2 regions of the Saccharomonospora xinjiangensis XJ-54 genome follow, and region 1 is predicted to be linked to the other one. Evidence: riboswitches for the same ligand, from Rfam matches in the RefSeq annotation. Region 1 holds a riboswitch; the other holds the start of a gene.
The links. Region 1 has a riboswitch for S-adenosylmethionine ahead of thrC (threonine synthase). Riboswitches for the same ligand answer to the same signal wherever they lie in the genome.
Positions count from the first base shown of each region.

Region 1 (15,713 bases):
CGGTCACCTCGTCGCCGCGAGCGAGGTGCAACACCGGTTCGGGCTCGACGAGGTCATCTTCGTCCCCACGGGACAGCCCTGGCAGAAGGCGGGCAGGGCGGTGTCGAAGGCTGAGGACCGCTACCTCATGACCGTCATCGCCACCGCGTCGAACCCGGTGTTCTCCGTCAGCAGGGTGGACATCGACAGGGGCGGCCAGACCTACACCGTGGACACGCTGCGTGACCTCCGCGCGGAGTACCCCGACGACGAGTTGTACTTCATCACCGGAGCCGACGCGCTCGAACAGATCCTGACCTGGCGCGACGCGGACGAACTGTTCGAGCTGGCTCACTTCATCGGTGTCACCCGCCCGGGCTACCAGTTGAACGGCCACCACCTGCCGGAGGGCAGGGTGAGCCTCGTCGAGGTCACCGCGATGGCCATCTCCTCCACCGCGTGTCGCGAGCGGGTGCGCAACGGCGAGCCCGTGTGGTACCTGATGCCCGACGGTGTGGTGCGCTACATCGACAAACGCAGGCTGTACACGCGGGATCAGGGCTGATATCGGGGCGCACCCGTTGTCCGGCTGCGGGTAGGCTTTTCCGGCATACGTTCTACTCAGTAAGGAGCACCGTGGCAGCGACGGCCGAAGCCCGAGACCTCGCGACCGCGGCCGCACGAGCGGCCTCGGACAAGAAGGCGACCGACGTGGTGTTGCTCGATGTCTCGGAGCGGCTCGTGATCACAGACGTCTTCGTGATCGCGTCCGCACCCAACGAGCGGCAGATCGGGGCCATCGTTGACAACATCGAGGAGAAGCTGCGCACCGCGGGGCACAAGCCGGTGCGCAGGGAAGGCGCCAGGGAGGGGCGCTGGGTGCTGCTCGACTACGTTGACGTCGTCGTGCACGTTCAGCACACCGAGGAGCGCGCGTTCTACGGTCTGGAACGGCTGTGGAAGGACTGCCCTCGCATCGAGGTGACAGGGCTGGGACCGCGGCCGGAGGACGACGAAGGTGCCGACGGTGACCAGGGGACGGACGCGCCGTGACACTCCGGCGGCTCGTGCTCTGGCGGCACGGTGAGACCGATTACAACGCGGCAGGACGGATGCAGGGGCAGCTCGACTCGGCACTGACCGAGGTCGGCTGGAAACAGGCGCGGTTCGCCGCGTCGGCGCTCGCCCGGTTCGAGCCCGGTCTCGTCATCGCATCCGACCTGCGCAGGGCCACCGATACCGCCACGGTGCTGACGGAGGCGTTCGATCTGCCGCTGCGGCTGGACAAGCGGCTGCGCGAGACCCATCTCGGCGAGTGGCAGGGTCTCACCGGCGCGGCCGTGGACGAGCGCGCGCCCGGCGAGCGCGACCGCTGGCGGCTCGACGCGACGTGGGCCCCGCCGGGTGGCGAGTCCCGCCTCGAGGTCGCCGAGCGGGCCCACGAGGTGGTCGCCGACCTGCTCAACAGCGACGAGAGAGCTGCCACCGTGCTGTTCGCCGCGCACGGCGGGTTGATCCTCGCGCTGACCGCGAAGTTGCTGCGGCTGCCCGTCGAGTTGTGGCCGTCGCTCGGGGGCATCGGCAACTGTCATTGGGTGGAGCTGGAGCACCAGGCCGGCACGTGGAGACTGCGCGCCTACAACGCGGGAATCACCGGGTGACGAAGCCGGGCTCACCACGGATTCTCGTGTTCGGTGACTCGCTGAGCTTCCACGGCCCCGAAGGTGGCTGCCCTGCAGATGATCCGAGGCTGTGGCCGAATGCCGCCGCGCGCGCCCTCGGGGGAAGCGCCGAACTCGTCGCGGGAGCGGGGTGGACCGCCCGCGACGCGTGGTGGTCGATGATCGGCGATCCCCGGGTGTGGGCGGAGTTGCACCGGACGGATGTCGTGGTGCTCGCGGTGGGCAGCATGGACACGCTGCCGTCACCGCTACCGACGTACCTGCGCACGGGTTTGCGCTATCTCCGGCCCGATCCGCTTCGGCGCATCGTGCGCGGGGCGTATCTCGCCGCGCAGCCCCTGCTGTCGGTCGCGTTGCGGGGACGGCCCTCCGCCCTGCCTCCGCGCCTGACCGCGCGCTACCTCGACACGGCCCTGTCCGCGCTGCGTGTGCTGCGTCCCTCGCTGCCCGTGGTGGCCTGGCTGCCGTCGGTGCATCGCGCGCGGTCGTACGGTCATGTGCAGACCGCGCGTCCGCGTACCGCCGCCGCCATCGCGGGCTGGGCCGAAGGCAAAGGCGTCCCTGTACTGGACGTGCCGGCCGTCGTGGCCTCTCATGTCTTCGGTGGGCACGGCAACCCAGACGGCATGCACTGGGGCTGGGAAGGGCACGCGGCGGTCGGCGCCGCGATGGCCGAGCTGATCCGGCCGCTGGTCACCCATGAGGGCGCCGTCGCTGCCGACGCCGACCGGTTCGGCCACGTAGGCTGACCGGCGTGCCGGTCGCGGTTGTCACGGATTCCACAGCGCATCTGCCCGAGGGTTTCGCCGAGCGGAGCGACATCACCGTCGTTCCACTGCATGTCCTCGTCGATGGTGTCTCCTCGCTCGACGGCGTCGAGTTCGGCCCCTCGGCACTGGCGAGCGCGCTGGCGCAGCGGAAGATCGTGACGACCTCGCGACCCTCGCCCGCGGCCTTCGCAGCGGTTTACCGGAATGCGCTGGACGCGGGGGCCGACGCCATCGTGTCGATCCACCTGTCGAAGAAGCTGTCCGGTACTTGGGAGGCCGCGCTGCTCGCCGCTCAGGAAGTGGGGCCCGACCTCGTGCGCGTGGTCGATTCACGCTCCATCGCGATGGGCTTGGGCTTCGCCGTGCTCGACGCCGCGGAGGCGGCGGGCCGCGGCCACGATGTCGCGGAGGTCGAGCGGGCCGCCGTGGCCGCAGCCGAGGCATCGGACACGTTCTTCGTCGTGGAGACCCTGGAATATCTGCGGCGCGGCGGTCGGATCGGTGCGGCTTCGGCATTGCTCGGCACCGCGCTCGCGGTGAAGCCGGTGTTGCACATGACCGACGGCGAGATCCGTCCATTGGAGAAGGTGCGCACCATACACCGTGCGCTGAACCGCTTGGTGGACCTTGCTGAAGAGGCCGCCGGTGACGGCGAGGTGTCGGTCGCTGTCCACCACTTGGCGGCTCCTGACCGCGCCGCGGCGATCGCCACGCGGCTCGACGAGAGGTTGTCAGGATCATTGGGATGCGTCGTCTCCGAGTTGGGGGCGGTGATCGGTGCGCACACCGGTCCCGGTGTGGTCGGTGTGGTGGTGCATCGGCGATTCCGGTGACGTGATCGTGACACCGCGTCGAGCCGAGGACGCCTGTCGCGGCCGAGTTGTCCACAGGATCGGAGTTGTCCACAGGCGCAGTGCGATCCTCTCGTGCCGAACAGCCGTGTCACCGTAGCGTCGAACGCATGGTCGAGACGACAGGGAACGCGACGGCGGAGAACACGGCGTCGGTTACGGGCACGATGTCCCGAACAGCGCGAGCAGAGTCCGTACAGTATCGCCGTAATCTCGAGTTCCGGATGGACGAGCAGGATCGGGACCGTGGCGGGGGCGTCGATGGTGTCCACGGCGTTCCCGGTGTGAGTGCTGTTCGTACGGTTCGGGAAACCGAGGCCGGTGATCGCACGGGCCACGCCGGCGACTGCATAGAGGACAGCGGCGACAGCCCTTGCCGTGTGGACGTGCTCAGTGAGGACCGATCCGGTCCTGGCGACGTCGGCGGGCCGCCACAGCGTGTGCGGCTCGCGCAGTTGGCCGCCGAGGCCAGTGGGCACGCTGAGCGTCCGGAGGCGGTGAGCAGGCCATCACCACGCCATCGCGAACCGTCAGGCGAGACACCGCTTGCCAGGCTTGTGGAGCGTTGGCGTCCCGGCCTGCACGGTGGCGCGCCCGCACGCCGCAGGCCTGCCATGGTCGTCGCGGCGGTGGCAGGGGTGGTTCTCGGTGTCGTCACCGCGATGCTGATCGGCAGCGGTCCTGAGCCGGAGCGAGCGCCGCCATTACCCGTGGCCCGCCAGAACTCGGTGCCGAATCTTCCTCCCTCGGGTGCGGGGACACCCGCGAGCGCCACCGCGACATCCCTGGTGGTCAGCGTCGTCGGGAAGGTCGCTGAACCCGGGCTGATCACCGTGGAACCCGGTGCCCGGGTCGCCGACGCCGTCGAGCTCGCGGGAGGGGCGAAGCGGGGTGCCGACCTGCTCACGGTCAATCTGGCGCGCCGGGTCTCGGACGGTGAGCAGATCTACGTCGGCGTGACACCGCCTCCGGGTGCGAGCCAGGAGGACAAGGCAGGCACCTCCAGCGTGTCCACATCAGACGGTTCAACGTCGTCGAAGGTGGATCTGAACTCCGCTGATCAAGGGTTGCTGGAGACTCTGCCGGGCGTGGGGGAAGTGACGGCGGCGCGAATCCTCGAATGGCGCGACAGCCATGGACGGTTCACGTCTGTCGAGCAACTTCGTGAGATCGACGGTATCGGCGCCAAGCGGTTCGCGCGCCTGCGCGACCGGGTATCCGTCGGATGACGGAGAACAAACGTGATCGTTCGGGTTGCGGAACACCCGGCTCCCACCAGCATAGGACGGCACGACTGGCGGTTGGTGCCCGCGGCGGTGACGGTGTGGGCGGCGACGATTCTCGGCCTTCTGGGCGGCTGGTGGCTTGCCGTGCTGTGCGGGGCCACCGGCTGCGTCTGCGGTATGGCGTTGTGGCGGTGGTCCGGCCGGTCTGGCCGCGCTGACGGCACCGACGGCACCGACGGAGCTGCCGACGTCGGCGGCGTTGGCGAAAGTAGCGGCGTTGGCGGAACTGAGGCCACTGGAGGAGCTCACGGCACCAGCCGCTCCGGATCAGCTGCCTGCCCCGGTCGAGGCGGACGGTCTGAGCGGTCGGACTGCCCACGGAAACGTTGTGACCGCTCGCGATGGCGACCGGCTGCCGGTGCGCTCCTGATGTGCGGACTGCTCACGGCGTGGCCAACCGCAGTCCGGTTGTACGACGCGGAACATGATCCGCTCAGGGAGAGGGCGCGAAGAGGGGAGGAGGTGATGCTGACCGCCGTGGTCGCGGAGCGGCCGCGCCAGGTGCACACGAGTGGGTACGGCTCCCTGCGAGGCGGAACCCGGTCGGTGCTCGTACCCGTGGATGTCCGGCATGTGAACTTCGGTGGGGAGCGCATCGATTCGGATGGCCGTGTGTTGTTGCTCGGCGCGGCGGAGTCGTGGGCCGGTGTGCTCGTCGGACAGCGGGTGACGGCACGCGCCGAGCTGGCGCCCGCGCGTCCTCACGAGCTGACGGTCGCGGTTGGTTACGTGCGCGGGCCGCCCAGCGTTGAAGGGGAAGCACCGTGGTGGCAGCGGGGCGGCGAATCGTTGCGGGTCGCGTTCCGCGATGTATCCGGCGTACTCGACCAGGAATCGGCCAGCCTGCTGCCAGGACTGGTCGTGGGCGATACCACCGGGCTGCCGGGCCGGGTCGAGCAGGAGTTCCTCGACGCGGGGATGTCGCACCTCACCGCCGTGTCCGGGTCCAATGTGGCCATTGTGTGCGGCGCGGTGTTGTTGCTGGCGCGGGCCTTCCGTTTCGGGCCGCGCGGTTCTGCCGCGCTCGCCGCAGGCGCGCTCGCCGGGTTCGTGGTCCTCGTGGGGTACGAGCCGAGCGTCCTGCGGGCCGGTGTGATGGGTGCCGTGGGCCTGCTCGCCCTCGTCCTCGGCCGTCGTGGGTCCGCCTTGCCCGCGCTGGCAGCGGCGGTGTGCGTGCTCTGCCTCCACGATCCCGAAATGGGGGTGAGCATGGGTTTCGTGCTGTCGGTAGTGGCGACGGCGGCGCTCGTGCTGGTGGCGCCGCCGTGGTCTCGGACGCTGGCCCGCAGGGGACTGCCTCGGGGCGTGGCCGACGCGATCGCGGTGCCCGCAGTGGCCTTCCTCGCGACGGCGCCGGTCATCGCCGGGATGGTGGGCGAGGTGAGCCTGGTGTCCGTGGTCGCCAACCTCCTGGCGGCCCCTGTCGTTGCTCCTGTGACCGTGCTGGGCGCCGTGGGCGCGATACTCGCACCGATCTGGCCTGGCGCCGCGGAGCTGGTCGTGCGCCTCGCCGGTCCGGGGGTGGAGTGGTTGATTCTCGTGGCCCGGCGGGCAGCGGCGGTTCCCGGCGCGGTGCTTCCATGGCCGCAGGGTTGGTGGGGCGGAGCGCTCGCGGTGGTCGTTGTGGCCGTCCTGGTCTGCGGGTTCCGGTTCCGCCGGTCACGGTCGTTGTTCGTTCTCCTGGCGGCGGTGGCGTTGGTGCTGGCTCTGCCGGTGCGGGTGCTCACTCCGGGATGGCCGCCCGACGACTGGGTGCTCGTCGCGTGCGACGTGGGTCAGGGCGACGGACTCGTCCTGGCCACGGGGGAGCCGGGGCGAGCGGTGATCGTCGATACGGGGCCCGATCCGCTGTCACTCGACCGCTGCCTCGACCGGCTCGATGTGGAAAGGGTGCCGTTGGTGGTGCTCACCCATCTGCACGCCGATCACGTGGGTGGTCTCGCCGCGGTGTTCGACGGACGCGCCGTCGGTGCGGTGGCCGTGGGGCCCGGGCGTGCCCCGGGCTGGGCGTGGAGGGATGTGCTGGAGAGTTCCTCCACCCGTGGTGTTCCGGTGGTCGAGCTGGCGGAAGGTGATCGGCTCGTCTGGGCCGAACTGTGGCTGGAGGTGCTGGCTCCGGCCGGGCCTGTCGATCCGCCTTCCGGAGACACCGGAGACACCGGAGACAGAGGCGGCACCGGCGGCACCGACGACACTGGCGGCACCGACGGCACCACGGTCAACAACAGTTCGGTGGTGCTGCGGGCCACTACACCGGCAGGACGTGTCCTGCTGACCGGTGACGTCGAGCTGACGGCGCAGGCGGAGTTGCTCGCGGCGACCGATCTCCGCGCGGAGATCTTGAAGGTGCCGCACCACGGGAGCCGGTACACGCTGCCCGCATTCCTCACTGCGGTGTCGCCCAGGGTGGCTGTCACCAGCGTGGGAGCGGACAACACCTATGGGCACCCCAGTCCGGTCACTCTCCGGATGCTCACGGGCGCTGGGGCACTCGTGACGAGGACTGACACCGGTGGTGACGCGGCCGTGGTCATGGACGGTGGTCAACCGGCCGTCGTCGAGCGAGGACCGGAGCCGCGACGGCGGCGGGGCCGCGCTGGGGAACTCATCCGTCCAGCGCGGCTTGCACGGCCTCCACCGACGGCGGGACGGTGGCCTTGGGCCCCACCCGGTCGCCGAGCGCGTCCAGGGTCTTCAAACCGTCCCCGGTGATCAGCAGGACCGTTTCGGCGTCAGGGTCGAGGCTGCCCTCGTCGAGGAGCTTCTTGGCGGTCGCGACCGTGACACCCCCGGCGGTCTCGGTGAAGATGCCCTCGGTGCGGGCGAGCAGCCGGATGCCCTCCACCACCTCGTCGTCACTGACGTCGGCGATGGCTCCACCTGTCCGTCGAACGGTGTCGAGGACGTACGGCCCGTCGGCGGGATTTCCGATGGCCAGCGAGCGGGCGATGGTGTCGGGGCGGACCGGCCGAACCACGTCGTGGCCCTCGCGGAACGCCGACGACACCGGCGAGCATCCGGTGGCCTGCGCACCGAACACGCGGTACGGGGTGGACTCCACGAGACCGAGTTCGCCGAGTTCGTGAAACCCTTTGTCCACTTTGGTCAGTTGGGAGCCCGATGCGATAGGCACGACGATCTGCTCGGGAAGCCGCCAGCCAAGCTGTTCGGCGACCTCGAACGCGAGCGTCTTGGACCCCTCCGAGTAGTAGGGGCGCACGTTGACGTTGACGAACGCCCAGCTCTCGTGTTCGGCGGCGAGCTGGGTGGCCAGCCGGTTGACGTCGTCGTAGTTGCCGTCCACCGCGATCAGCGCGCCGTCGTACACGGCTGTGGTGAGCACCTTCGCCCGCTCGAGCGACGACGGAATCAGCACGACGGAACGCCAGCCTGCCCTGGCCGCCGCTGCGGCGACGGCATTGGCGAGATTGCCTGTGGAGGGACAGGCGAGCGTGTCGAAACCGAACTCGCGAGCGGCGGCCAGCGCCACGGCGACGACACGGTCCTTGAACGAGTGCGTCGGATTTCCGGTGTCGTCCTTCACCCACAGGCGCCGCACACCGAGTTCCTTCGCGAGCCGGTCGGCCCGCACCAGCCTCGTACAACCGGGCTCGGTGTTCGGGATGTCCTCGACGTCCGATGGAACGGGGAGCAGCTTCTTGTACCGCCAGATGTTGCGCGGCCCCGCCTCGATGTCCTCCCTGCGGACCCGCCCGAAATCGTAGGCGACCTCCAGCGGAGAGAAATCGTGCGGCGAGACGAACTCCGGTGCCAGCGGCTGGCGGTGTCCCTCCTCCTTTGACACGAGTTCCACGGCAGGGCCGAGGTCGATGGCGCGGCGGGAGGGAGTGGGCACAACTACGGTCATCGCGAGGTCCTTCCTCATCTTTCCCGCTGACGCGGGGCGGAATTGGCACCGATGTCGTCAGCTACCTCGCACGAATCCGAGATGACAGGCTGACGCCGGTTGCCGGGGCTTCAACGGGCCGTTCCCTCTACCCCTCTGGATGAGCTATTCGGTTGTGATCCGCCGTGGGCGTGCCGCGGCGACGAGACCGTAGCATACGGCGTCCACACCGCAGGCCGCCACGACTCCGCCGAGGAACGTCGCTCGTGGCAGGATCGAGCCGTGAGTCGTCCAGCCACTACGCCGCCACCACTGCACCTGGTGCTCGGGGAGGAGGAACTCCTCGTCGAGCGGGCTGTTCGGGAGGCACTCGACACCGCCCGCCTCGCCGATCCGACCGCCGATGCCACTCGCGTGCGCGTGAGCGATCTCACGCCTGCCCAGTTCGTGGAGCTGGTGAGCCCGTCACTGTTCAGCGAGGGACGCGTCGTGGTGCTCGACGCCGCGCAGGACATCGGTCAGGACAACGCCGACGCTGTGCTGTCGTACATCAGGGACCCTGCGGACGGCATCGTGCTGGTGGTCGTCCACAGCGGCGGCGGGCGGAGCAAGGCCGCGAAGTCGTTGCCCTCGGCGTTACGCAAGGCTGGGGCTGTCGTCACCGAATGCGCGAAGATCACCAAACCCGCCGAGCGGGAGTCGTTCGTCCGGGGGGAGGTGCGCAGGGCAGGCGGGCGCATCGACGCGGCCGGTGTCGTGGCTCTGATCGACGCGGTGGGCACCGACCTCAGGGAACTGGCTTCGGCCGCCGCGCAGTTGGTCGCCGATTCCGGCGGTGCGATCGACGAGGAGGCGGTGCGGCGATACCACCGGGGCAGGGCGGAGGTGACGGGCTTCCAGGTCGCGGAGAAGGCGGTGGCCGGTGACCGGGCGGCCGCGCTGGAATCGCTGCGGTGGGCGCAGCAGATCGGGGTGGCCAACGTGTTGCTGGCGGATGCGCTCGCCGACGCGGTCCGCACGATCGCCAGGGTGTCCGCAGCGGGCCGTGGCAACCCGAACCAGATGGCGGGCGAGCTCGGTATGCCGCCGTGGAAGATCCGCAAAGCGCAGGGCCAGGTGCGGGGCTGGAGCGAGGCGGGGCTCGCCGCCGCCATGCGGGTGGCCGCGCGGGTGAACGCCGAGGTCAAGGGCGCTGCGGCAGACCCGGGATACGCTCTGGAGCGTGCCGTGCTCGACATCGTGTCCGCCCGGCACCAGCGCTGAGCACGGGGCCGAACCCAGACAGGGCTCTCCTGCGAAAATCAGCTCCCGCGTCCGCTCGACACCCAGGAACCGCGCTGAGCACCAGGCGGGACCCCGGCATGACGAACCCCCGGCGTCCTGTTCCCGAGCCTCCCGAAGGCCATCGCATCCCGAGGGCGGGTGCAACGGCGACTCCGGTAACCCGAGACGACTGCGCCGGGGGCTGTCGAACCGGGTCTGTCAGAGCTTGTTGACGCGCTGCGCCATCGCCGACTTCTTGTTGGCGGCCTGGTTCTTGTGGATCACGCCCTTGGTCACGGCCTTGTCGAGCTTGCGCGCGGCGTCGCGCTGCAATTCGATGGCCTTCGCCTTGTCACCTGCGTCGGCGGCCTCGCGGAACCGGCGGATCGCGGTCTTCATCGCCGACTTGACCGACTGGTTGCGCACGCGGCGCTTCTCGTTGGTCTTGATGCGCTTCATCTGGGACTTGATGTTGGCCACGTGGGCGCTCCTTCGTCTCTCGGCGGTTGTCGCTGCCGCGCTGAACCGGCCCCGGGTGATGAGGTGTGATCGCCCCGGGTTTCCTCCCTTGCGGAATGCCGCACGGCAACAGCTGAACAGCCTAGCAACGCCGAGACCACGGGGAATGCGACACCCCGGAGGCCCCCGTGAGACCGTGGAGACATGGACGTGCTGAGCAGCCGAATCCTGTTGAATCCGAAGGATCCCGCCGTCACGACGGCGTTCTACCGCGACATTCTCGAGCTGGCGATCTACCGTGAGTTCCCCGGTGGCACGGTCTTCTTCCTCGGCGGAGGTTTCCTCGAAATCGTCGGCCGGGGCGAGGCAGGGCCCTCGGAGAACGTCGCCCTGTGGCTCCAGGTCCGGGACCTCGCCGCGGTGGTGGCCGATCTGGAAGGAAAGGGCGTCGTCTTGGATCGCGAACCGCGAAGGGAGCCGTGGGGCCTCGACGAGGCGTGGCTGTCCGACCCTGACGGAACCCGGATCGTGCTCGTGGAAATCCCCTTCGACCACCCTCTCAGGGTCGATGTCCGCACCCGGTGACGTGTCGGCCTATCCCGCTCGCCAGGCTCGCAGTTGCACGGCGAGACCGGCGAGGGGGCCGGGGGGCTGCCACGTCCATGTCTGGACGTCGGTGAAACCGGCTGCTTCCACCTCGGCCGCGAGTTCGTGGCGGGTGACGGAGAGCCACTTCTCGTGCGCCGAGAGCACCATCCTGCCGCTGGGGCGCAGGACGCGGCGCAGTTCCGACCACGCAGCCGCCCTGTCGTCCCACAGGTGGAGATTGTTGACGCCGAGGACGACGTCCACCGACTCGTCCTCGGCGCCGGTCCTCGCCGCGGTCGCGTGGCGGAGCACCACGACGCCGTCGTCCACCGCGCCTGCGCAGCGCCGCGCGCTCAGTTCGAGCATTTCCCGCGACGGATCGACACCGATCACCGTGCGTGCCCGTTCGGCGACCGCCGCGAGCCCCACGCCCGGTCCGGGGCCGATGACGAGTACCGTCTCGTCCGCCGTGGGGGCCGCGATCGACACGACGTGGTGCTCGGTCGCCGCGTTGCCCCTGGCCATCACCAGGCCGCCGAGCCTGCCGAGTGGTCCGCGTGGATGACCGAACGCGCGGTCGAGTACCTGTCCGAGAGAGCTCATACTTCGAGGTCAACACGAAAGCGCGGGACACGCATCGGGGATCACCCCGGAATACCGGCGCGGCGAGGCATGGGAACATGAACTTCACCAGCCACGAGTGACCCCGAGGTACGAGTGACACAGCCACGCCCTTCAGCCGACGCCACGTTCACACCGCCGGAGTTCATCCGCAACTTCTGCATCATCGCCCACATCGACCACGGCAAGTCCACCCTGGCCGACCGCATGCTGCAGCTCACCGGTGTGGTCGAGGAACGGACGATGCGTGCCCAGTACCTCGACCGCATGGACATCGAGCGGGAGCGGGGCATCACGATCAAGGCCCAGAACGTGCGCCTTCCGTGGCGTCACGAGGGCCAGGACCACGTACTGCACCTGATCGACACTCCGGGCCACGTCGATTTCACCTACGAGGTCTCGCGGGCGCTGGAGGCCTGCGAGGGTGCGATCCTGCTGGTGGACGCGGCGCAGGGCATCGAAGCGCAGACCCTGGCGAACCTCTACCTCGCCCTCGACAAGGACCTGCACATCATCCCGGTACTCAACAAGATCGACCTGCCCGCCGCCGACCCGGACAAGTACGCGGCCGAACTCGCGGGCATCATCGGGTGCGAACCGGGTGACGTCCTCCGGGTCTCGGCGAAGACCGGCGAGGGCGTGCGCGAGCTGCTCGATCACGTCGTGGCGCAGGTGCCGCCGCCTCAGGGCGAAGCCGACGCACCCTCGAGGGCGCTGATCTTCGACTCGGTCTACGACACCTACCGGGGCGTGGTCACCTACATCAGGGTCGTGGACGGCAGGATCACGCCGAGGGAACGCATCAAGATGATGTCCACCGGCGCCACCCACGAGCTGCTGGAGGTCGGCATCATCTCGCCGGAGCCCAAGGCGTGTGCCGGGCTCGGCGTCGGGGAGGTCGGCTATCTGATCACCGGAGTGAAGGACGTCCGTCAGTCGAAGGTCGGCGACACGGTCACGTCGGAACGCAAGGGGGCCACGGAGCCGCTCGCCGGGTATCGCGAACCCGTTCCGATGGTGTTCTCCGGCCTGTACCCCGTGGACGGGTCCGACTATCCGGACCTCCGGGAGGCCCTCGACAAGCTCCAGCTCAACGACGCGGCCCTGAGCTATGAGCCCGAGACGTCGGTCGCGCTGGGGTTCGGGTTCCGCTGCGGTTTCCTCGGGCTGCTGCACCTGGAGATCACCAGGGCCAGGCTGGAGCGGGAGTTCGGGCTCGACCTGATCTCCACCGCGCCGAACGTGGTGTATCAGGTGTTCATGGAGGACGGCACGGAGCACGTCGTCACCAACCCGTCCGACTGGCCGTCCGGGGGCAAGATCGCGGAGATTCGCGAACCGGTCAGCAAGGTCACCGTGATCGCGCCGTCCGAGTTCATCGGCGCGATCATGGAGCTGTGCCAGGGCAAGCGCGGTCACCTGTTGGGCATGGACTACCTCTCGGAGGACCGGGTCGAGCTGCGGTACAACCTGCCGCTCGCCGAGATCATCTTCGACTTCTTCGACGCGCTGAAGTCGCGCACCCGTGGCTATGCCTCGCTGGATTACGAGGAGGCCGGTGATCAGGCCGCCGATCTCGTCAAGGTGGACATCCTGTTGCAGGGCGAGCCGGTGGACGCCTTCTCGGCGATCGTGCACAAGGACGCCGCCTACGCCTACGGCAACCGCATGGCGACCCGCCTGCGCGAGCTGATCCCTCGCCAGCAGTTCGAGGTGCCGATCCAGGCGGCGATCGGTTCCCGCGTTATCGCGCGCGAGACCATCAGGGCGATCCGCAAGGACGTCCTCGCCAAGTGTTACGGCGGTGACATCTCGCGGAAGCGCAAGCTGCTGGAGAAGCAGAAGGAAGGCAAGAAGCGGATGAAGACCGTCGGCCGCGTCGAGGTGCCGCAGGAGGCGTTCGTGGCCGCGCTGTCCACCGGTGACGGCGACAAGGGCGACAAGCCCGACAAGGGCAAGGGCAAGGGCAAGAAGTAGCTCCCACTCGCTGGTCCATACCGATGGGCGTCCGGGCACGGGAGGCAACCGGTGGGCGCGTCACACGGCCGGTGGGGTTGTTCGTACGCTGGTGCCATGTTCGACAGCCTGCGCGTGCCCGTGATCGCCGCGCCCATGGCCGGTGGCCCTTCCACGCCCGAACTCGTGGCCGCGGTGGGGCGAGCCGGAGCCTTCGGATACCTGGCGGGCGGATACCTCAGTGCCGCGAGACTGGCTGAGCAGATCGCCACTGTCCGGCGTCTTTCGGACACCGCGTTCGGTGTGAACCTGTTCGTGCCGGGCATTCGATCCACTGTGGACTTGAGTGCGTACGTCGAGCGCGTCGGCAGGGAGGCCGATCGCTACGGCACCGAGGCTGGCGAGCCCCGCTGGGACGACGACGGCTACTCGGCGAAGCTCGATCTGCTCGTCGAGGCGCGGGTGCCTGTGGTCTCGTTCACCTTCGGGCTGCCCTCCGACTCCGACGTCGAACGACTGCACGAGGTGGGCACCACGGTGGTCGTCACGGTGACCTCGCCGGAGGAGGCACGGCAGGCCCAGGAGGTGGGCGCCGACGCGCTGTGCGTGCAGGGCTTCGAGGCCGGTGGGCATCGCAGTGTGTTCACCGACGACCCCGACGACCCCTGCGGAGGGCCGCTGTACGGGCTGCTGGCGGCATTGCGGCTGTGCGCGAGCGTCACCGACCTGCCGCTGGTGGCCGCGGGTGGGCTCGTGCGGGGTGCCGATGTGGCTGCCGTGGTGACGGGCGGAGCCGTGGCCGCGCAACTGGGCACCGCGTTCCTGCGCGCCGACGAGGCCGGGACCAACCCCACTGCGCGGAAGGCTCTCGACGACGGCGGTCGTCCCACCGCTCTGACCCGCGCGTTCAGCGGTCGCCCCGCGAGGGGACTCGTCAACCGCTTCCTGCGGGAACACTCGGCCCACGCACCGGCCGCCTATCCCCAGCTGCATCGGCTGACCAAGCCCGTGAGGGCCGCGTCCGGCGGCGCGGGCGACCCCGAGGCCATGTCGCTGTGGGCAGGGCAGACCTACACCCTCGCCGAGGGCGGACCCGCACAGGACATCGTCGGCAGGTTGTGGGAGGACGCCCGGCAGGCGCTGCGCCGCGCGGCACGTCGCTTCGAGTGAAGCGGTGCGCCGGGCAACGTTCGGTGGCCGAGGTACACGCCTGCGGTGCCCTCCACAGTCCTTGCCGTCCTCGGCACGTGCGGGAGCGACGCGGCGAAAGCCGCACGGCTGAGCCGCCGCGTCGCGATCAGCACGTCACCGCGTGAAGACGATCTTGCCGGCGGTGCGGCCTTCGAGCATGTCGGCGAACCCTGAGGCGGCCTCGGTCATCGGCAGCTCGGCGCCGATCCGTGGGCGGATGCCTGCGAGTTCGACGTAGGAGAGCAGGTCGGCCAGTTCGTCCCGCGAGCCCATGGTGGAGCCCACCACCCGCAACTGAAGGAAGAACACGCGCTGGAGGTCGGCGCTCGGGTCGCCGCCACTGGTCGAACCCGAGACCACGACGATCCCGCCGGGCTTCAGCGACTTCAGCGAGTGAGCCCAGGTGGCCTTGCCCACAGTCTCGAAAACGGCGTCCACCCGTTCCGGAAGGCGAGCGCCCGGCTCGAAGGTGGCGTGAGCGCCGAGCTGCTCGGCCAGCGCGCGCTTCTCCTCCGACCGGCCCGTCACCCACACCCGCATCCCGGCGGCGTGCCCGAGCTGCACGAGAGCGGTGGCGACACCACCGGACGCGCCCTGCACCAGCATGGTCTGCCCAGGCCGGAGCCCGGACTTGACGAACAGCATGCGGTAGGCGGTCAGCCACGCTGTACCCATCGTGGCGGCCTCCGTGAACGAGAGACCGGCCGGTTTCGGAAGCACGTTCCGGGCAGGCACCACGACGCTGTCGGCGAACGTGCCCTGGTACTTCTCCGTCAGCAGCGTCCGCTTCGGATCCAGCGTGTCATCACCGTGCCACGCCGGGTCGTTGACGACGGAGTGCAGCACCACCTCGGTCCCGTCGTCGAGGACACCCGCTCCGTCACACCCGAGGATCATGGGGAACTGGTCGGGCTTGATCCCCACGCCCCGCAGGGTCCAGATGTCGTGCATGTTGAGGCTGGCCGCGCGTACCGAGACGCGGACCCAGCCCTCGGGTACGTCGGGGTCTTCACGCTCGCCCACGACGAGCGAGGCCAGGGGATCGTCGGCGTTGGGTTCTTTGGCGTAGACGGCGAACATGGCGCCAACCTACCTGGCGTACGCTCGGTGAGGTGTTCGACGGAGTGGCCGGCTGGTGGGACGGCTTCGAGTTGTGGCTCGCGCAGCAGTGGTTCCCGATTCAGTTCGTGCTGGTGGCCGCCGTGCTCCTACCCCTGTGC
Region 1 covers NZ_JH636049.1:865,361-881,073, reverse strand. Annotated here, with positions in the region: gene nadD (nicotinate-nucleotide adenylyltransferase) at 1-544, shown strand, start outside; gene rsfS (ribosome silencing factor) at 616-1,032, shown strand; gene SACXIDRAFT_RS03410 (histidine phosphatase family protein) at 1,029-1,640, shown strand; gene octT (diglucosylglycerate octanoyltransferase) at 1,637-2,410, shown strand; gene SACXIDRAFT_RS03400 (DegV family protein) at 2,416-3,264, shown strand; gene SACXIDRAFT_RS22200 (ComEA family DNA-binding protein) at 3,669-4,511, shown strand; gene SACXIDRAFT_RS03390 (ComEC/Rec2 family competence protein) at 4,938-7,280, shown strand; gene thrC (threonine synthase) at 7,174-8,436, opposite strand; SAM riboswitch class I at 8,448-8,582, opposite strand; gene holA (DNA polymerase III subunit delta) at 8,698-9,678, shown strand; gene rpsT (30S ribosomal protein S20) at 9,898-10,158, opposite strand; gene SACXIDRAFT_RS03370 (VOC family protein) at 10,342-10,722, shown strand; gene SACXIDRAFT_RS03365 (class I SAM-dependent methyltransferase) at 10,732-11,328, opposite strand; gene lepA (translation elongation factor 4) at 11,443-13,323, shown strand; gene SACXIDRAFT_RS03355 (nitronate monooxygenase) at 13,420-14,472, shown strand; gene SACXIDRAFT_RS03350 (zinc-binding dehydrogenase) at 14,608-15,573, opposite strand; gene SACXIDRAFT_RS03345 (hypothetical protein) at 15,606-15,713, shown strand, end outside.

Region 2 (15,713 bases), 2.3 Mb from region 1:
TGTCGATGGTGAGAAGCAGACGATCCGCAGCTACGGCGACACCGTCGGCGAGGTTCTCGAGGACGCGGGCATCAGCGTCGGCGCTCACGACGCGCTCTCGCCGTCGCCGCAGGCCCCCGTCGGTGACGGCGGGGTCATCAAGCTCGAACGAGGCCGCCATCTCACCCTCGTCGTCGATGGCGAGTCGCGTGAGTCCTGGGTTCGTGCCACCACGGTCCGCGAGGCGCTGACCCAGCTCGACCTCGATCACCTGAGCACCGGTGGTACCTGGTTCTCCGCGCCGCTGTCGGGCGAGCTGCCGATCGACGGCATGCGCCTGGAGGTCAAGACCCAGAAGACCGTCACCGTCCACGATGGCGGCGAGGAGCCCCGCGAGGTCACCACCAACGCCGTCACCGCCGCGGAGTTGCTCGCCGAGCTGAAGCTCGACCTCGGCAAACAGGACAAGATCGAAGAAGGCGCGGAGTTCAAACTCACCGACGGCGCCGAGGTGCACGTCAGCCGCACCGGCGTCTCGGTGGTGAACAAGACCGAGATCATCGAGCCCGAGGTCAAGACCATCCACGACGACACCCTCGAGAAGGGCAAGGAGGTCGTCGAGGAGGAAGGCAAGCAGGGCGAGAAGGTCGTCACCTACCGGGTGACGAAGAAGAACGGCAAGGTCGTCGATAGCGAGAAGCTGTCCGTCAAGGTCGTCAAGGAGGCCGAGGACAGGGTCGTCCGGATCGGCACCAAGGAACCGGAGAACCCGGCCGTCACCGACGGATCCGTCTGGGACGCGCTCGCGCAGTGCGAATCCACCGGCAACTGGTCGATCAACACGGGCAACGGCTACTACGGCGGTCTCCAGTTCAACAAGCAGACCTGGGACGCCTACGGCGGCACGCAGTACGCGGCCTACCCGCACGAGGCCACCCGCGAGCAGCAGATCGCGATCGCGACCAAGCTGCGGGACGACCGCGGCGGCTATGGCGCATGGCCGCACTGCTCGTCCAAGCTCGGGCTACCGCAGTAAAGCCCGCGGTTTTCGCTGCGGCGCGGGGTCTTTAGGCTGATCCGGTGACCGATTCACCTGGGCTGCTTGGAGCCGCCGAGATCCGCAGGCTGGCTTCGGCTCTGGGTGTGCGGCCGACGAAGAAGCTCGGCCAGAACTTCGTCCACGACGCCAACACCGTGCGCCGCATCGTCGATCTCGCCGGTGTGGGACAGGGTGACGCGGTACTGGAGGTCGGGCCGGGACTCGGTTCCCTCACTCTCGGTCTGCTGCATGCCGGGGCGCGTGTCCTCGCGGTGGAGATCGACCCCGTGCTCGCAGCCAGGTTGCCTGCCACCGTGGCCGAGCATGCGCCGGAGGATGCCGCCCGGTTCAACGTGCTCGAACGCGACGCACTGCGACTGCGGGCGGAGGAGTTGCCGACTCCGCCGACGGCGCTGGTGGCGAACCTGCCGTACAACGTGGCCGTGCCCGTCGTGTTGCACCTGCTCGCGGAACTGCCGTCGCTACGTCGCGCGCTGGTGATGGTCCAGACCGAGGTCGCCGACCGCATGGCCGCGGCACCCGGCGGTCGCGTCTACGGCGTGCCGAGCGTGAAACTCGCCTGGTACGGCAGGGCGCGCAAGGTCGCGCCCGTGTCCCGCTCGGTGTTCTGGCCCGTGCCGAACGTGGATTCCTCACTTGTCGCGTTCGAGCGGTCGGACCCGCCGGAAGGCGTCGATCGTGAGACTGTGTTCGCGTTGGTCGATGCCGCCTTCGCGCAGCGCCGCAAGACTCTGCGAGCCGCACTCACCTCGTGGGCGGGTTCCGCCGACCGTGCCGAGATCCTCCTCCGCCGCGCGGGCATCGATCCTTCGACGCGCGGTGAGCGGCTCACGGTCGGGGAGTTCGCCGAGCTGGCTCGCGTTGCGACAGCAGTGTGATCTGGGCCTGCCATGCTTGCCAATCCGGTGGCCGGTCCGATGTACTGTGGGGGCATCCATCCTGAGCGACCGAGAGACCTGGCTCCGCGACGTCGCAGCAACCGCCCCTGATGGGGAAGGTGCTAACGCCAGGACCGATGGAGGAACTGTGTATCGCACCCCGCTGTTGACCCAGCGCAGAGTCGTGGATCAGGGTCGCCGCACGGTGTGTGCGTGTTGTAGCCACACCGTTTCTCGCTGAGCGAATCCTCCTCTCGAACCGACGTCGGTTCCCCTCGTCTGCCTTTTCTCAGGCGTCCGTGCGCGGGCGCCTGCTTTGAGTTGCCCTGGAGCTGTGGTGATCACTGTCGAGAACGTCAGCAAGTCGTTCCCCTCCGCCGAGTCCGCCGTGACGGCGCTGCGCGATGTGAACCTCGCCGTGAACGCGGGTTCGCTCTTCGGCATCGTCGGACCGGCTCAGGCAGGCAAGACGACGTTGGCGCGCTGCGTCGCGCTGCGTGAGCGTCCTGACCGGGGCACGGTTCGCTACGACGGCATGGACACCAGCAGACTCGCAGGCCGCAGGTTGTGGGGCGCTCAGCGGCAGGTCGCGATCGTGGACCCGGTGTTGCGGCCTGAGCGCACCGTGGCAGGCAACATCGCGGCGCCGCTCGAACGGATGGGCGTCGAACTCGACCGGCGGCGGAGCAGGGTCGGTGTGCTGCTCGATGTCATCGGGCTCTCGCGTTCGGGCGCGCGGTTGCCGTCGGAACTCACACCGGGGCAGCAGCGCAGGGTGGCCGTGGCGAGGGCGCTGGCAGCTGCGCCGTCGGTGCTGCTCGCCGACGAGCCCACCGACGGCGTCGGTGCTGAGGAGTCAGCCTCGGTGCTGTCCGTGCTGGACCGCGCGAGGGCCGAGCTGGGCGCCACGGTGATCGTCACGTCCAGGGATGCCGATATCGCGAAGCGGATCTGCGACGAGGTGGCTTTGCTGGATCGGGGCAGTGTCGTCGAGTCCGGCACGCTGCTGAGCCTGCTCGGCAAGCCCGGGAGCCAGCTCGCGGAAGTACTCCTGCCATCGGTGGACACGCCGAGGGCACACCTGTCGTCCTACGACCGCGCCGTGGACGTTGTCCTCGTCGGTTTCGCGGCCGTCGGCGCGCTGCTGCCCGAGGCGTCGGCACGCTTCGACGTCGGCTTCACCACCATCGGCGGCGGGCTGACGCGGCTCGGTGACACGCCGGTGGCTCGGTTCCGGCTCGGTGTGGAAGGGCAGCGAGCCGACGCCGCGCTGGCGTGGATCGCCGAGCGTGGCGCGCATGTCAGCACACCGATGTACGGGCTGCGTGACGTCGCCGCCTGAATCGGTGGTTCCTGGCGGGCAAGTAGGCTGGTGGCCGTGCTTGCCGTCGTACCGCCACCCGTGACCGTGCGGGTGCCGTCGAAGATCAACCTGCACCTGTCCGTCGGTGATCTGCGGGACGACGGCTACCACGACCTCACGACGGTGTTCCAGGCCCTTTCGCTGACCGACGAGGTCACCGTGTTCGTCACCACCGAGCCCGGGATCGAGGTCTCCGGCGAGGGCGCGGGACTGGTGCCGACGGACGACGGCAACCTGGCGATGCGCGCGGTTCGCGCGCTCGCCGACCACGTCGGCAAACCACACGAGGCCGACAGGGTGCGGGTGGTGATCCGCAAGGGCATCCCGGTGGCAGGGGGCATGGCGGGTGGCAGCGCCGACGCCGCGGCCACGCTGTTGGCGTGCACCACGCTGTGGAACCTCGAGCTGCACCGCGATGAGCTTGCCGAGATCGCGGCCACGCTCGGCAGCGATGTGCCGTTCGCCCTGTACGGCGGGACGGCGCTGGGCACTGGCCGGGGTGAGCAGCTCGTGCCGGTGCTGTCGCGGCACACATTCCACTGGGTGCTCGCGTTCGACCAGCGCGGCCTGTCCACGCCGAAGGTGTACGGCGAACTCGACCGGCTCAGGGACGCGGGCGACCCGCCGAGGGTGGGCTCGCCGGAGGCGCTGTTGGAAGCACTGGCCTCAGGAGATCCGAGGCAGCTCGGTCTGCTGCTCGGAAACGATCTCCAGGCCGCCGCGGTGTCACTGAGGCCGGGGTTACGTCGCACGCTGCGTGCCGGGGTGACGGCGGGTGCGCTCGCCGGTGTGGTGTCGGGTTCGGGCCCGACGTGTGCGTTCCTGTGCTCCGACGGCGAATCGGCGTTGAAGGTCGCCGCCGAACTCGCGGGGGCGGGGGTGTGCCGCACCGTGCGGGTCGCGCACGGGCCGGTGCAGGGCGCCCGCGTGTGCGACGAGTGACCAGGACGACGAAAGGACGTAACAGGCAAATGGACACCGATCACGACGCGGTGAGCACCGGAGACCGGCTGCCGTGCGCCGTGCTCGGCGCGGCCTGTGGTGTGCTGCCTGCCGCGACGACACAGGGAGAGGGACGCTGATGGCCGCGCATCTGCTCGGAGCGGAGGGCCTGCGTCTGGAGTATCCGACCCGGGTCGTGTTCGACTCGCTGACACTCGGGATCGAGGAGGGCGACCGGATCGGGATCGTCGGCCGCAACGGCGACGGCAAGTCGAGCCTGCTGGGCATGCTCTCTGGCAGGATCGAACCACAGGCGGGGCGGGTGACGCGGCGAGGCGGCGTCCGGTTCGGAGTGCTCGGCCAGGGCGACGACCTCGACCCCGGCGCCACGGCGGGGCATGTGATCGTCGGTGACCGCCCCGAGCACGAATGGGCAGGCGACCCCGCGATCCGCGACGTGATCAACGGTCTCGTCTCGGACATCCCGTGGCAGGCGAAGGTCGCGGAACTCAGCGGTGGGCAGCGTCGAAGGGTCGCGCTCGCGGCGTTGCTCGTCGGCGACTGGGATTTGCTCGCCCTGGACGAGCCGACGAACCATCTCGATGTCGAGGGCATCGCCTGGCTCGCCGACCATCTGAAACGCCGCTGGTCGAGGAACGCGGGCGGCCTGCTCGTGATCACCCACGACCGGTGGTTCCTCGACGAGGTGTGCACGGAGACCTGGGAGGTCCACGACGGCATCGTCGAGCCGTTCGAGGGCGGATACGCCGCCTACGTGCTCCAGCGGGTGGAGCGGGACCGGATCGCGGCGGCGGCCGAGAGCAAGCGACAGAACCTTCTCCGCAAGGAACTCGCGTGGCTGCGCCGTGGCGCACCGGCTCGCACGTCGAAGCCGAAGTTCCGCATCGACGCGGCCAACCAGCTCATCGCCGACGTTCCTCCCGTGCGAAACCCCGTCGAGTTGCAGCGGCTCGCCGTGTCCAGGCTCGGCAAGGACGTCGTCGATCTCGAAGACGTGAGTGTGCGCTACGGCGACCACGAGGTGCTGAGGGACATCACCTGGCGCATCGGTCCCGGCGAGCGCACCGGGATTCTCGGAGCGAACGGCGCGGGCAAGTCCACGCTGCTCGGGCTGGTCTGCGGCACCGTCGAGCCTTCGGCAGGCCGTGTCAAGCGGGGCAAGACGGTGCGGATTGGGCTGCTCGACCAGCAGTTCTCCCAGCTCGCCGACATCGGTGGCGACCGGGTGAGGGAGGTGCTCGCGCGGACGAGGACGACGTTCACCATCGACGGTAAGGACCACACCCCCGCGCAGCTGCTCGAACGTCTCGGGTTCGCGAGGGAGCACCTTTCTGCGAGGGTCGGAGACCTCTCCGGCGGCCAGAAGCGGCGGCTGCAACTGTTGTTGCTGCTGCTCGACGAACCGAACCTGATCGTGCTGGACGAGCCGACCAACGACGTGGACGCGGACATGCTCGCCGCGATGGAGGATCTTCTCGACTCGTGGCCGGGCACGCTGATCGTCGTCTCGCACGACCGGTACCTGCTGGAGCGGGTCACCGATCAGCAGTACGCCGTGTTCGACGGTCGGCTCCGGCATGTTCCCGGCGGAGTGGACGAGTATCTCCGGCTGCGTCGGGAGCAGTCTGCCTCTCAGACTGGGACCGGGGTGTTCGCCGGACCTGAAACGTCCACTGTGTCCAGCTCTGCCGGGAAGCCGGAGACGGACTCCGCGGAGGGGGCACAGGCTCCTGCCGTCTCCGGTGCGCGGCGCAGGGCGGCGCAGAAGGAGCTCGGCGCGATCGAACGACGCCTCGACAAACTCGCGCGGGAGATCAAGGCGATGCATCAGCGCCTCGCCGAGCACGACCAGAGTGACTACGAGGGATTGCAGCGGCACGCGGGTGAGCTGCGGGAACTTGAGGCCGAGGTCGCCGAGTTCGAACAGCGGTGGCTCGAACTCTCGGAACTCGTCGGCTGACCGCCCTGCGGCGGCCATCCGAGGCGCCGGAAACGGGCGCGGTTAGAGTTCTTCACATGAGTCGGTTCGTGGAGACGATGGTCACCACCGCGAACGCGGGTGGGCGGCAACGCGGGATGGTCACCGGGGAGCCAAGGGAGCCCGTGCGCAGAACGTGGTTCGAGGTGCACGAGCGGGCCCGCCGCGTCGCCGGAGGTCTGATCGAGGCCGGTCTCCGACCCGGCGGTGCGGTCGCGGTGCTGGCCGGTGCTCCCGAACTCATCGCGCCGACAGTGCAGGGCGTGTGGCTCGCGGGCGGCAGCGTGACCATGCTCCACCAGCCCACGGCACGGACCGATCTCGCCAAGTGGGCAGAGGACACGCTGCGCGTGCTCGGCATGATCGGGTCCTCGCTCGTCGCACTGGGGGAGCCGTTCGACGGTCTCGCGCCGGTGCTCGACGAACACGGCATCGCCTACCGCTCGATCACGGACCTGCTCGAAGCCGCGCCGCTTCCCGAACCCGTACCCACGGGTGAGGACGCGCTGGCGTTGTTGCAGCTCACCAGCGGCTCGACGGCCGACCCGAAGGCCGTGAAGATCACGCACGGCAACCTGTTCTCCAACGTCACCGCCATGGTGCGGCGTGCGGAGTTCGACTTCGACACCGACGTGATGGTGTCGTGGCTCCCGCTGTTCCACGACATGGGCATGGTCGGTTTCCTTACCGTGCCGATGACCTTCGGTGTCGAACTCGTCAAGATCACGCCGATGGACTTCCTCGGCGGTCCGCTCGTGTGGCCGGAGCTGATCAGCAGGTACCGGGGGACGACGACGGCCGCCCCGAACTTCGCCTATGCCATCGTTGGTCGCAGGCTCGCCAAAGTGGACGACGACAGCGCCTACGACCTGTCCTCCCTGCGTATCGCCCTCAACGGCGCCGAACCGATCGACCCGACGGCGGTGCGCACCTTCACCGAAGCCGGCAGCCGTTTCGGCATGCCTGCCGAGTGTGTCTTTCCGGCCTACGGTCTCGCCGAGGCCACGCTCGCGGTGTCGTTCGCGCCGCTGTTCACCGGTCTCACGGTTGACGTCGTCGAGGCCGAGGCACTGGAGGTCGGCGACCGCGCCGTGGCGGTGCCGGAGGGTGATCCTCGCCGCGATACCGACGAGGTGCGACGGTTCGCCGTGCTCGGACATCCGTTGCCTGGCCTCGAGGCCCGCATCGTCGGCGAGGACGGCACGGAGCGCGGGGAGCGCGAGGTCGGGGAGATCCAGCTTCGCGGGGAAGCGGTGTCTCCCGGCTACCTCACCGTGGACGGCCCTCTCGACACGAGGGACGCCGAAGGCTGGTTCCCCACCGGTGACATCGGCTATCTCGTGGACGGGCAGATCGTGATCTGCGGGCGCAAGAAAGACGTCATCATTCTCGGTGGGCGCAACGTGTACCCGACCGACATCGAGAGGGCCGCGAGTGCCGTTGACGGTGTCCGTGCGGGCAACGCCGTGGCGGTGCGCATCGACGCCGGAACCCGCAGGGAGCGGTTCGCCGTCGTCCTGGAGTCCACTGTGGCCGGTGACACCGATGCGGAGAACGCGCTGGCGAAGGCGGTCGCGGCCAGGGTCCGCGACGCGGTGGACGCCCGCCCCTACGCGGTCGTCGTGCTGCCGAAGGGCAGCCTGCCCAAGACCCCGTCCGGCAAGGTGAAGCGCGCCGCCACAGCGACGCGCTACCGGGAACTCATCGACTCGAGGGCCTGAACAACTCTTTGTGAAGTCCTTCAGACCAGCTTGCGCCACAACGGTGCGCGGGCGTGGCTGTGGTCGAGCGCGGTCGCGACGTACGCCCTCGGCAGCGTGGCGGACTCGCGGGCCGCGAGCGCCGTCTCCACCAGCCGCAGGAACGAGTCCACCGCTGCCGGGTCGTAGCCGACCGTGCGGCGGCCCATCGGGCACAGTGTGAACGCCACCTTGTGCACGTCGGCCGCCGTCACGGTGTCACGGCCTTCCAAGGTGGCCGCGACCCGGCTGAGAAAGGCATCGACCTGCATGCGGTTGTAGCCGCGCGTGCCCCACGGGGCGGGAGGGAACCAGGCTCTATCGACGTCGTCGGCTGTGATCTCCATCAGCGATCGAGACCTTCCGCCGTCGCCGACGCGGGCCGCAACCCGCTCGACTGCGCGAGTTGCCGCTCGACGAGGTCGAGGAACTCGTCCACCTGCTCCTCGTCGTAGCCTCGCCGCCCCAGCAACGGGCGTCCGAACCGGACGTGGTGGACCTCGGCGGCCGTGACGGTGTCCTTGCCCGCCAATGTGAGGGCGATCCGGCTGACGAAGGCATCGACCTCGGCCTTGGCGTAGCCGCGGCGACCGAACGGAGCGTTGTCGAACTGGATGTCGGAGATTTCTCGCGCGGTGAACGACATGGGACCTCTCTCGGGCTCAGACGTCGTCGCTGTGCGCAACGACCTAGCCACGAGCGGTAGGTCCGGAAACCTGACAACACAGGGCATAGCCCGATCGAGGAGCCAGGACAACCCGGTCAGGTGGTGACAAACCGGATGAGAGGCCGTCAGCGGCCGTGGAACTCGTTCTGCGCGGCGGCCAATCCCTTGCCGATCAACGCTTCGACGGCGTCGGCGCAGAGTCCGATGTTCAGCGCCAGTTCGCGTCGCTCGGTGGAGGAGAAGTCCTTCAGCACGTAGTCAGCGGGGTCCATGCGTCCTGGCGGCCGGTCGATACCGAATCGGACGCGGAAATACTCCTGCGTGCCGAGGGACTTGGTGATGGAGCGGAGTCCGTTGTGGCCGCCCGCGCCACCGCCGAACTTGAGCCGCACCGACCCGTAGGGAAGATCAAGCTCGTCGTGGATCACCACGACGCCCTCGGGGCCGATCTTGTAGAACCGGGCGGTGCCCGCGACGGGGCCACCGGAGAGGTTCATGAACGATCGCGGTTTGGCCAGCACGACTCTGCGGCCGGCGAGACGCCCCTCGCACACCTCCGCGCCGCCCTTGTGGGCCTTGAAGCGCCCACCGATGCGGTCGGCGATCTCGTCGAGGACGAGGAAGCCGATGTTGTGCCGGTTGCCTTCGTAACGAGGTCCGGGATTGCCGAGACCGGCGAGCAGCACGTGCTCGCCGGTCCCCGGCAGATCAGGAGTCACAGTCGTGTCCTCGACAGGAAGGCTCAGGCGTTCTCGGAGGTCTCCGGCTTGTCCTCGACGACACCGGCGCCCTCGATGTCCACCGCGCCCTCCATGGCGGCCTCGCTCGGGGACTCCGCCACGGCGACGACGAGTGCGTCGGGGTCGGTCACCAGCGTCGAGCCCTTCGGCAGGGAAACCTGGGAGGCGTTGATCTGCGTGCCTGCCGTGGCGCCGTCGATCGACACCTCGAGCTGCTCAGGCAGGTTCAGCGCGTCGGCCTCGACCTGGACAGTGTCGAGGTCCTGCGTCACCAGTGTGCCGGGTGCGGACTGGCCGGTGAGGACGATCGGGACCTCGACCGTCACCTTCTCACCGCGCTTGACGACGAGCAGATCGACGTGCTCGATGTAGTTCTTCAGCGGGTGGACCGTGACGGTCTTGGTGAGGGCCAGCTGCGTGGCCTCCGCGCTGTCGGCGTCCTTGACGTCCAGCGTGATGACAGCGTTCTGCCCGTTCTCGCGGATCACGCGGGCGAATTCGAGGGCAGGCAGTGCCAGGTGCCTCGGGTCGATGCCGTGGCCGTAGAGCACCGCGGGGATCTTGCCCGCGCGGCGGGTGCGGCGCGCGGCGCCCTTACCGAACTCGGTGCGTGGTTCGACCGTCAGACGTACCTCGGACACGGAAATGCACTCCTCGCGATGAATTCAAGATCGTTGCTTGTCGGCTGTCCGGCGGCGAGTCCACGACGTGCGCGCACGAGGGCCCTCGAAGCCGCCGCGTCGATCACGTCGGGCGCCGGCGACATCTCGCGGCACCCACCTCGCCGAGACAACCGCTTCAGTCTAGGCCAACCGATTCCGCCGCTCGACGGCACCCGGCGGTTACCTCCCGTGAGGCGGGGAGGCGGGAAAAAGCCCGGGGCCACCGCCGCGTGACGGTGGCCCCGGGGCAACGAGAAGGAACGAGGTCGAACAGGCCGGCTCAGGCGCTGCCGTCGAAGAGGCTTGTCACCGAGCCGTCCTCGAAGACCTCCTGGATGGCGCGGGCCAGAAGCGGCGCGATCGACAGCACCGTGAGGTTGGGGAAGCGCTTCTCCTCGGGGATCGGCAGCGTGTTGGTGATGATGACCTCCTTCACCGGTGCCTTCGCGAGACGTTCGGTGGCGGGGTCGGACAGAATGCCGTGCGTCGAGGCGATGACGACGTCGGCCGCACCCTCATCCGCGAGTGCGTTGGCGGCCTTCGTGATCGTGCCACCGGTGTCGATCATGTCGTCGATCAGCACGCAGAGCCTGCCCTTGACGTCGCCCACCACGCGGTTGGCGACGGCCTGGTTGGGCTTGTCGGGGTCGCGGGTCTTGTGGATGAAGGCGATCGGCCGGTCACCGAGCTGCTGCGCCCACTTCTCGGCCAGCCGCACCCTGCCCGAGTCCGGAGAGACGACGGCGATGTTCTGGTCGCCGTAGTGCTCCTCGATGTACTTGGCGAGCACATTCTGGCCGTGCAGGTGATCGACGGGGCCGTCGAAGAAGCCCTGGATCTGCGCTGTGTGCAGATCCACCGTCAGGATGCGGTCGGCGCCGGCCGTCTTGAACAGGTCGGCGATGAGCCTGGCCGAGATGGGCTCGCGGCCCTTGTGCTTCTTGTCCTGCCGCGAGTACGGGTAGAACGGCATGATCACGGTGATGCGCTTGGCGCTGCCTCGCTTCAGCGCGTCAACCATGATGAGCTGCTCCATGATCCACTCGTTGATGGGAGGGGAGAAGCTCTGCAGGACGAAGGCGTCCGTGCCGCGGACCGATTCCTGGAAACGGACGTAAATCTCACCGTTGGCGAAACTGAGCAGCGTCTGCGGGGTGATCGTCACGTTGAGGTGCTTCGCGACCTCTTCGGCGAGTTCGACGTGCGAACGGCCGGAGAAGAGCATGAGGTTCTTCTTCGGCGTGCCGTGTTTCGGGCTCATTCTGGCGACTCCCCGTGGGTTTCGGTTTCCTGCTGTGCGGCGAGCGCCTTCTCCGCTGCCTCCGCCGCGGGTGTGCCCGGCCTTCGCCTGACCACCCAGCCTTCGATGGTGCGTTGCGGTGCCCCCGACACCGCGAGCGCCCCGGGAGGAACGTCGCGGCGAATCACCGTTCCAGCACCACTGTAAGCGCCGTCCCCCACGGTGACCGGCGCGATGAACATCGTGTCCGAGCCTGTGCGCACGTACGAGCCGACGACGGTGTGGTGCTTGTTGACGCCGTCGTAGTTGACGAACACGCTCGACGCGCCGATGTTGCTGTACTCGCCGATGGTCGCGTCGCCGACGTAGCTCAGGTGCGGCACCTTCGAGCCCCTGCCGATGTCGGCCTTCTTCGTCTCGACGAACGTGCCGATCTTGCCTGCCTCGCCGAGTTTCGTACCGGGCCGCAGATAGGCGAACGGGCCGACCTCCGCGTCCGCGCCGATGAGCGCTCCGCTGCCATGGGTTCGCACGACCTTCGCGCGCGGTCCCACCGTGACGTCGGTGAGCGTGGTGTCGGGGCCGATCTCCGCTCCCTCGCCGATCGTGGTCCTGCCGTGAAGCTGAACGTTGGGCCGGATCACCACGTCCTGCGCGAGTTCGACGTCGGCGTCCAGCCACGTGGTCGCCGGGTCAACGACCGTGACCCCGGCTCGTTGCCAGCGCCGCACGATACGCCGGTTCAACTCGGCCCCCAGAGCGGACAGCTGCACGCGGTCGTTCACACCCTCGGTGAGCCACGGATCGTCCACGACGAGCGCGCCGACCTCGCGCCCGTCGCCACGGGCGATGCCGAGCACGTCCGTGAGGTACAACTCGCCCTGTGCGTTGTCCGTCGAAAGCCGTGACAGCGCGTCCACGAGCACGGCGGTGTCGAAGGCGTACACCCCCGAGTTGATCTCGGTGATCGCCAGTTCGTCCTGCCTGGCGTCCTTGTGCTCCACGATGCCGGTCAATCGGCCCTCCGCGTCACGCACGATGCGCCCGTAGCCGGTGGGATCGGCCACGACCGCGGTCAGCACCGTGACCGCGTTGCCGCGCTCGCGATGTTCGGCGAGCAGCACCGAGAGCGTTTCGGTGTCCAGCAACGGCACATCGCCGTAGGTGACGAGCACGGTGCCCGACGCCGTGGACGGCAACACGTCGAGCGCGCACGACACGGCGTGGCCGGTTCCGTTGCGCTCTTCCTGCACGGCACTAGAAATGGGCCTGCCCAGCGCGGTCTCCAACCCCGCGAGGTGCTCGACGACCGCCTGCCTTCCGTGCCCCACCACCACGACCAGCCGGTCGGGGTCCAGTCCCGCAGCCGCGCGAACGGCGTGTTCGACCAGCGGCCGCCCCGCGAGCGGATGAAGGACCTTCGGGAGGCTGGACCTCATGCGGGTGCCTTCACCCGCGGCGAGAATGACAGTGCTCAGCGGGCCGGTCACGGCGCTCCTCGGAAATGGAATGGGAAGTCCGACGGCCCACGATCCTACGGGTGGTCTCCCGCCTCCGCCGTCGGGTCGGTCCGCGAGTGGGTGGCGCCACGTTCGCAGGCGGGAGACTGTCGTTGTCCGGCGGCATTGCCGTGGTTCTCCTGGCCCGCGGGGCTGGACGCGATCTGGTTGCCGCCTCTGCGTTTCGCCTGATACATCGCGGCATCGGCGCGTGACAACACCTCTTCCGCACTTTCCTGCGCACGCAGACACACAAGGCCGACCGACAACGTGACGCCGTGGGACAGATGCCTCGGCAGCGAGGCCACAGCCTTCACCGCGCGGGTCAGTGCCTGGGTCGCCGCGCCCATCGGCGCTTTCGGCAGCAGGATGACGAACTCGTCGCCGCCGTAGCGCGCCACGATGTCGTCGGCCCGCAACGCGTCGCGCAGCGTGCTCGCCACCACCCGCAACACCGCGTCACCCTCGGCATGGGAGTGCTGGTCGTTGACGTCCTTGAAGCCGTCGAGGTCCGTCAGCGCCACCGAAAGCGGGTCGGAGGACGTGGAGGTGGCGAGGGCGCGCAGCCGTTCGTCGAGTGCCCTGCGGTTGGGCAGGCCGGTCAGCGGGTCCTGCATGGCCTGCTGCGTGATCGCGCCGTGTTCGGCCGACAGCCGCTCATGCTCCCTCCGCGTGTTGAGCGTGGCGATCTGCGACTCCCGCATCGACCACAGCTCCCCCTCCAGCGCCGTGGCGTAGTCGAGCAGAAGGGGGATGGGATCGTCCTGCGCACCTTTCCCGCTCACCTCGCCGGTGAGGCCGCCGCTCAGCGCGGTGAGTTCGCGAAGCAGGTTGAGGCGCATCGAAGGCTGGGAGGTGTCCTCCGCCTCGGTGTCGCGTGCCTGAAGCAACGTCTCGATCGCCTCCTGCCTGCGGTCGTCGGCGACGAGACAGCGAGCGAGCGCGATGGTCACGAGCAACTTCTCCTGCGGGTAGCCCTGCTCGGCGACGAGCCGCCGGAGGCGTTCGACGTGTGCCGACGCGGGGGCCGCTAGCGCCAGCGCCGCCGCCAGCACACCGACCTGCTCCACCGCGGGCACCCCTGGCTTCCTGGGAAACAGCGACTCGGCGAACGGCGCCTCGACCGCGATGGTCATGGAAGCGGCGGTGCGGAACTTCTCGCCAGCTTCCTCGGAACGGCCGACACGTTCCAGCCGCAGCCCCCAGCCCAGCAGCATCTTGACGCGGTTCATCAACTGGAGCGTGATCTCGTGAGGGCCCGCGCTGTCGCGGATGGCCTGATGGGCGCGGGCGATGACCTCTTCGGCGGCCTCGTACACCCCGAGCTGGTTCAGCACTATCCAGCAGTCGTTGAGTGCCGACGACAACATGCGGTCCCATGCCCGCCTGCCGAGGTGGACGTCCGGCGCGGGGAGGTCGTCGAGCAGCGCCAGCGCGCGGGCGATCTCGGTGAGCGCCGCGTCCTCCTGCTCCCTGACCACGAGCAGCCTGCCCCGCAAGGCGTGCGCGTCGGCGCGGAGCAGGGCGAGACCGTGTCGCCGGGTGTGCGTGAGCATCTCGTCGAGCAGCGGCTCGGCCTCCTCGGCGAGGCCACGGATCACGAGGCGGGCCAGCCCTGTGGCCCTGAGCAACTGGGCGACCAATACCGGTTCGCCACGGTGACGGGTCTCTTCGAGCAGTTCATCGAGCAGGGTGGTGACCCGGAGTTGTTCGGCGCGATCGGTGCGCTGGACGGTGGCGATCAGCTCACGAGCGCGCCCCAGTACCCAGGCGTCGGACATGTCCCCCAACGCCGGGTGCCGCTCGTCGCCAACGCCGTCCCCGTGCAGCCGCCCCAACCCCCTTCGGGCATCTCCTGGCACGTCAGGAGCCGCCTCTGCTCCGCCGCCAGGGCTCGAACCTGGACTGTCAGAACCAAAATCTGAAGTGCTGCCAATTACACTACGGCGGATTGCGCCTGGTCAGGATAGCCAGTAGTGAATCACGTGCTGAAGCCAGGGGCCGAGCCGCGACGTTTCGGCTCTCCCGGGACGAGGGAACCTCCTGTACCGTAACTTACGGAAACGTAGGTAAGGGTGACCTTGCCGACCCTCGTGGAAAGAAGTGAAGCGCATGACGGCCACTCTCGACGAAACCGCGGCGAAAGCCGCGAAAGGACCCAAACCGATACTTGACGGCAAGCGCACCGCCGGCGTGCAGTTCGCGGTGTATTTCGGCGTCATCGCCCCGTTGGCCGCACTGGCCGCCGCCGTTCCCTTCGCGTGGGGATGGGGCTTGACATGGGTCGATGTCGGGCTGTTCGTTCTCTTCTACGCCATCACTGGGCTCGGAATCACCGTGGCTTTCCATCGCCACTTCACCCACGGTTCCTTCAAGGCCAAGCCGTGGCTGCGGGTTGTCATGGCTATCTCGGGCAGCATGGCGCTCCAGGGTCCGGTGATCACCTGGGTCGCCGATCACCGCAGGCACCACGCCTTCTCCGACAAGGAGGGCGATCCCCACTCGCCGTGGCTGTACGGAACCTCGCCCGCCGCGATCGCGAAGGGGTTCTGGCACGCCCACATGGGCTGGCTGTTCGACAGGGACTGCACCAACGCGGAACGGTTCGCACCCGACCTGCTCAAAGACAAGGCCATCGCGCGGGTTGACCGCTACTTCTGGCTTTGGGGCGTGCTGAGCTTCGCGCTCCCGGCACTGCTCGGCGGTCTCCTCACCTGGTCGTGGTGGGGTGCGCTGACCGCGCTCTTCTGGGCTGGTTTCGTGCGTGTGTGCGTGCTGCACCACGTGACCTGGTCAGTGAACTCGATCTGTCACATGATCGGCGAACGGCCGTTCGCCGCCCGCGACCGCTCCGCCAACTTCTGGCCGCTCGCGATCTTCTCGTTCGGCGAGGCGTGGCACAACCTGCACCACGCCGACCCGACGTCCGCACGACACGGCGTGAA
Region 2 covers NZ_JH636049.1:3,115,818-3,131,530, forward strand. Annotated here, with positions in the region: gene SACXIDRAFT_RS14060 (resuscitation-promoting factor) at 1-1,015, shown strand, start outside; gene rsmA (16S rRNA (adenine(1518)-N(6)/adenine(1519)-N(6))-dimethyltransferase RsmA) at 1,060-1,917, shown strand; SAM riboswitch class I at 1,971-2,061, shown strand; gene SACXIDRAFT_RS14070 (methionine ABC transporter ATP-binding protein) at 2,255-3,259, shown strand; gene SACXIDRAFT_RS14075 (4-(cytidine 5'-diphospho)-2-C-methyl-D-erythritol kinase) at 3,296-4,222, shown strand; gene SACXIDRAFT_RS14080 (ABC-F family ATP-binding cassette domain-containing protein) at 4,362-6,203, shown strand; gene SACXIDRAFT_RS14085 (fatty acyl-AMP ligase) at 6,260-7,942, shown strand; gene SACXIDRAFT_RS14090 (DivIVA domain-containing protein) at 7,963-8,307, opposite strand; gene SACXIDRAFT_RS14095 (DivIVA domain-containing protein) at 8,307-8,606, opposite strand; gene pth (aminoacyl-tRNA hydrolase) at 8,753-9,346, opposite strand; gene SACXIDRAFT_RS14105 (50S ribosomal protein L25/general stress protein Ctc) at 9,370-10,008, opposite strand; gene SACXIDRAFT_RS14110 (ribose-phosphate diphosphokinase) at 10,310-11,290, opposite strand; gene glmU (bifunctional UDP-N-acetylglucosamine diphosphorylase/glucosamine-1-phosphate N-acetyltransferase GlmU) at 11,287-12,759, opposite strand; gene SACXIDRAFT_RS14120 (GGDEF domain-containing protein) at 12,804-14,549, opposite strand; tRNA gene SACXIDRAFT_RS14125 (tRNA-Gln) at 14,648-14,719, opposite strand; gene SACXIDRAFT_RS14130 (acyl-CoA desaturase) at 14,881-15,713, shown strand, end outside.
Region 2: it holds a riboswitch for S-adenosylmethionine, as region 1 does, so the genes downstream of both, SACXIDRAFT_RS14070 (methionine ABC transporter ATP-binding protein) here and thrC (threonine synthase) in region 1, are expected to answer to the same signal.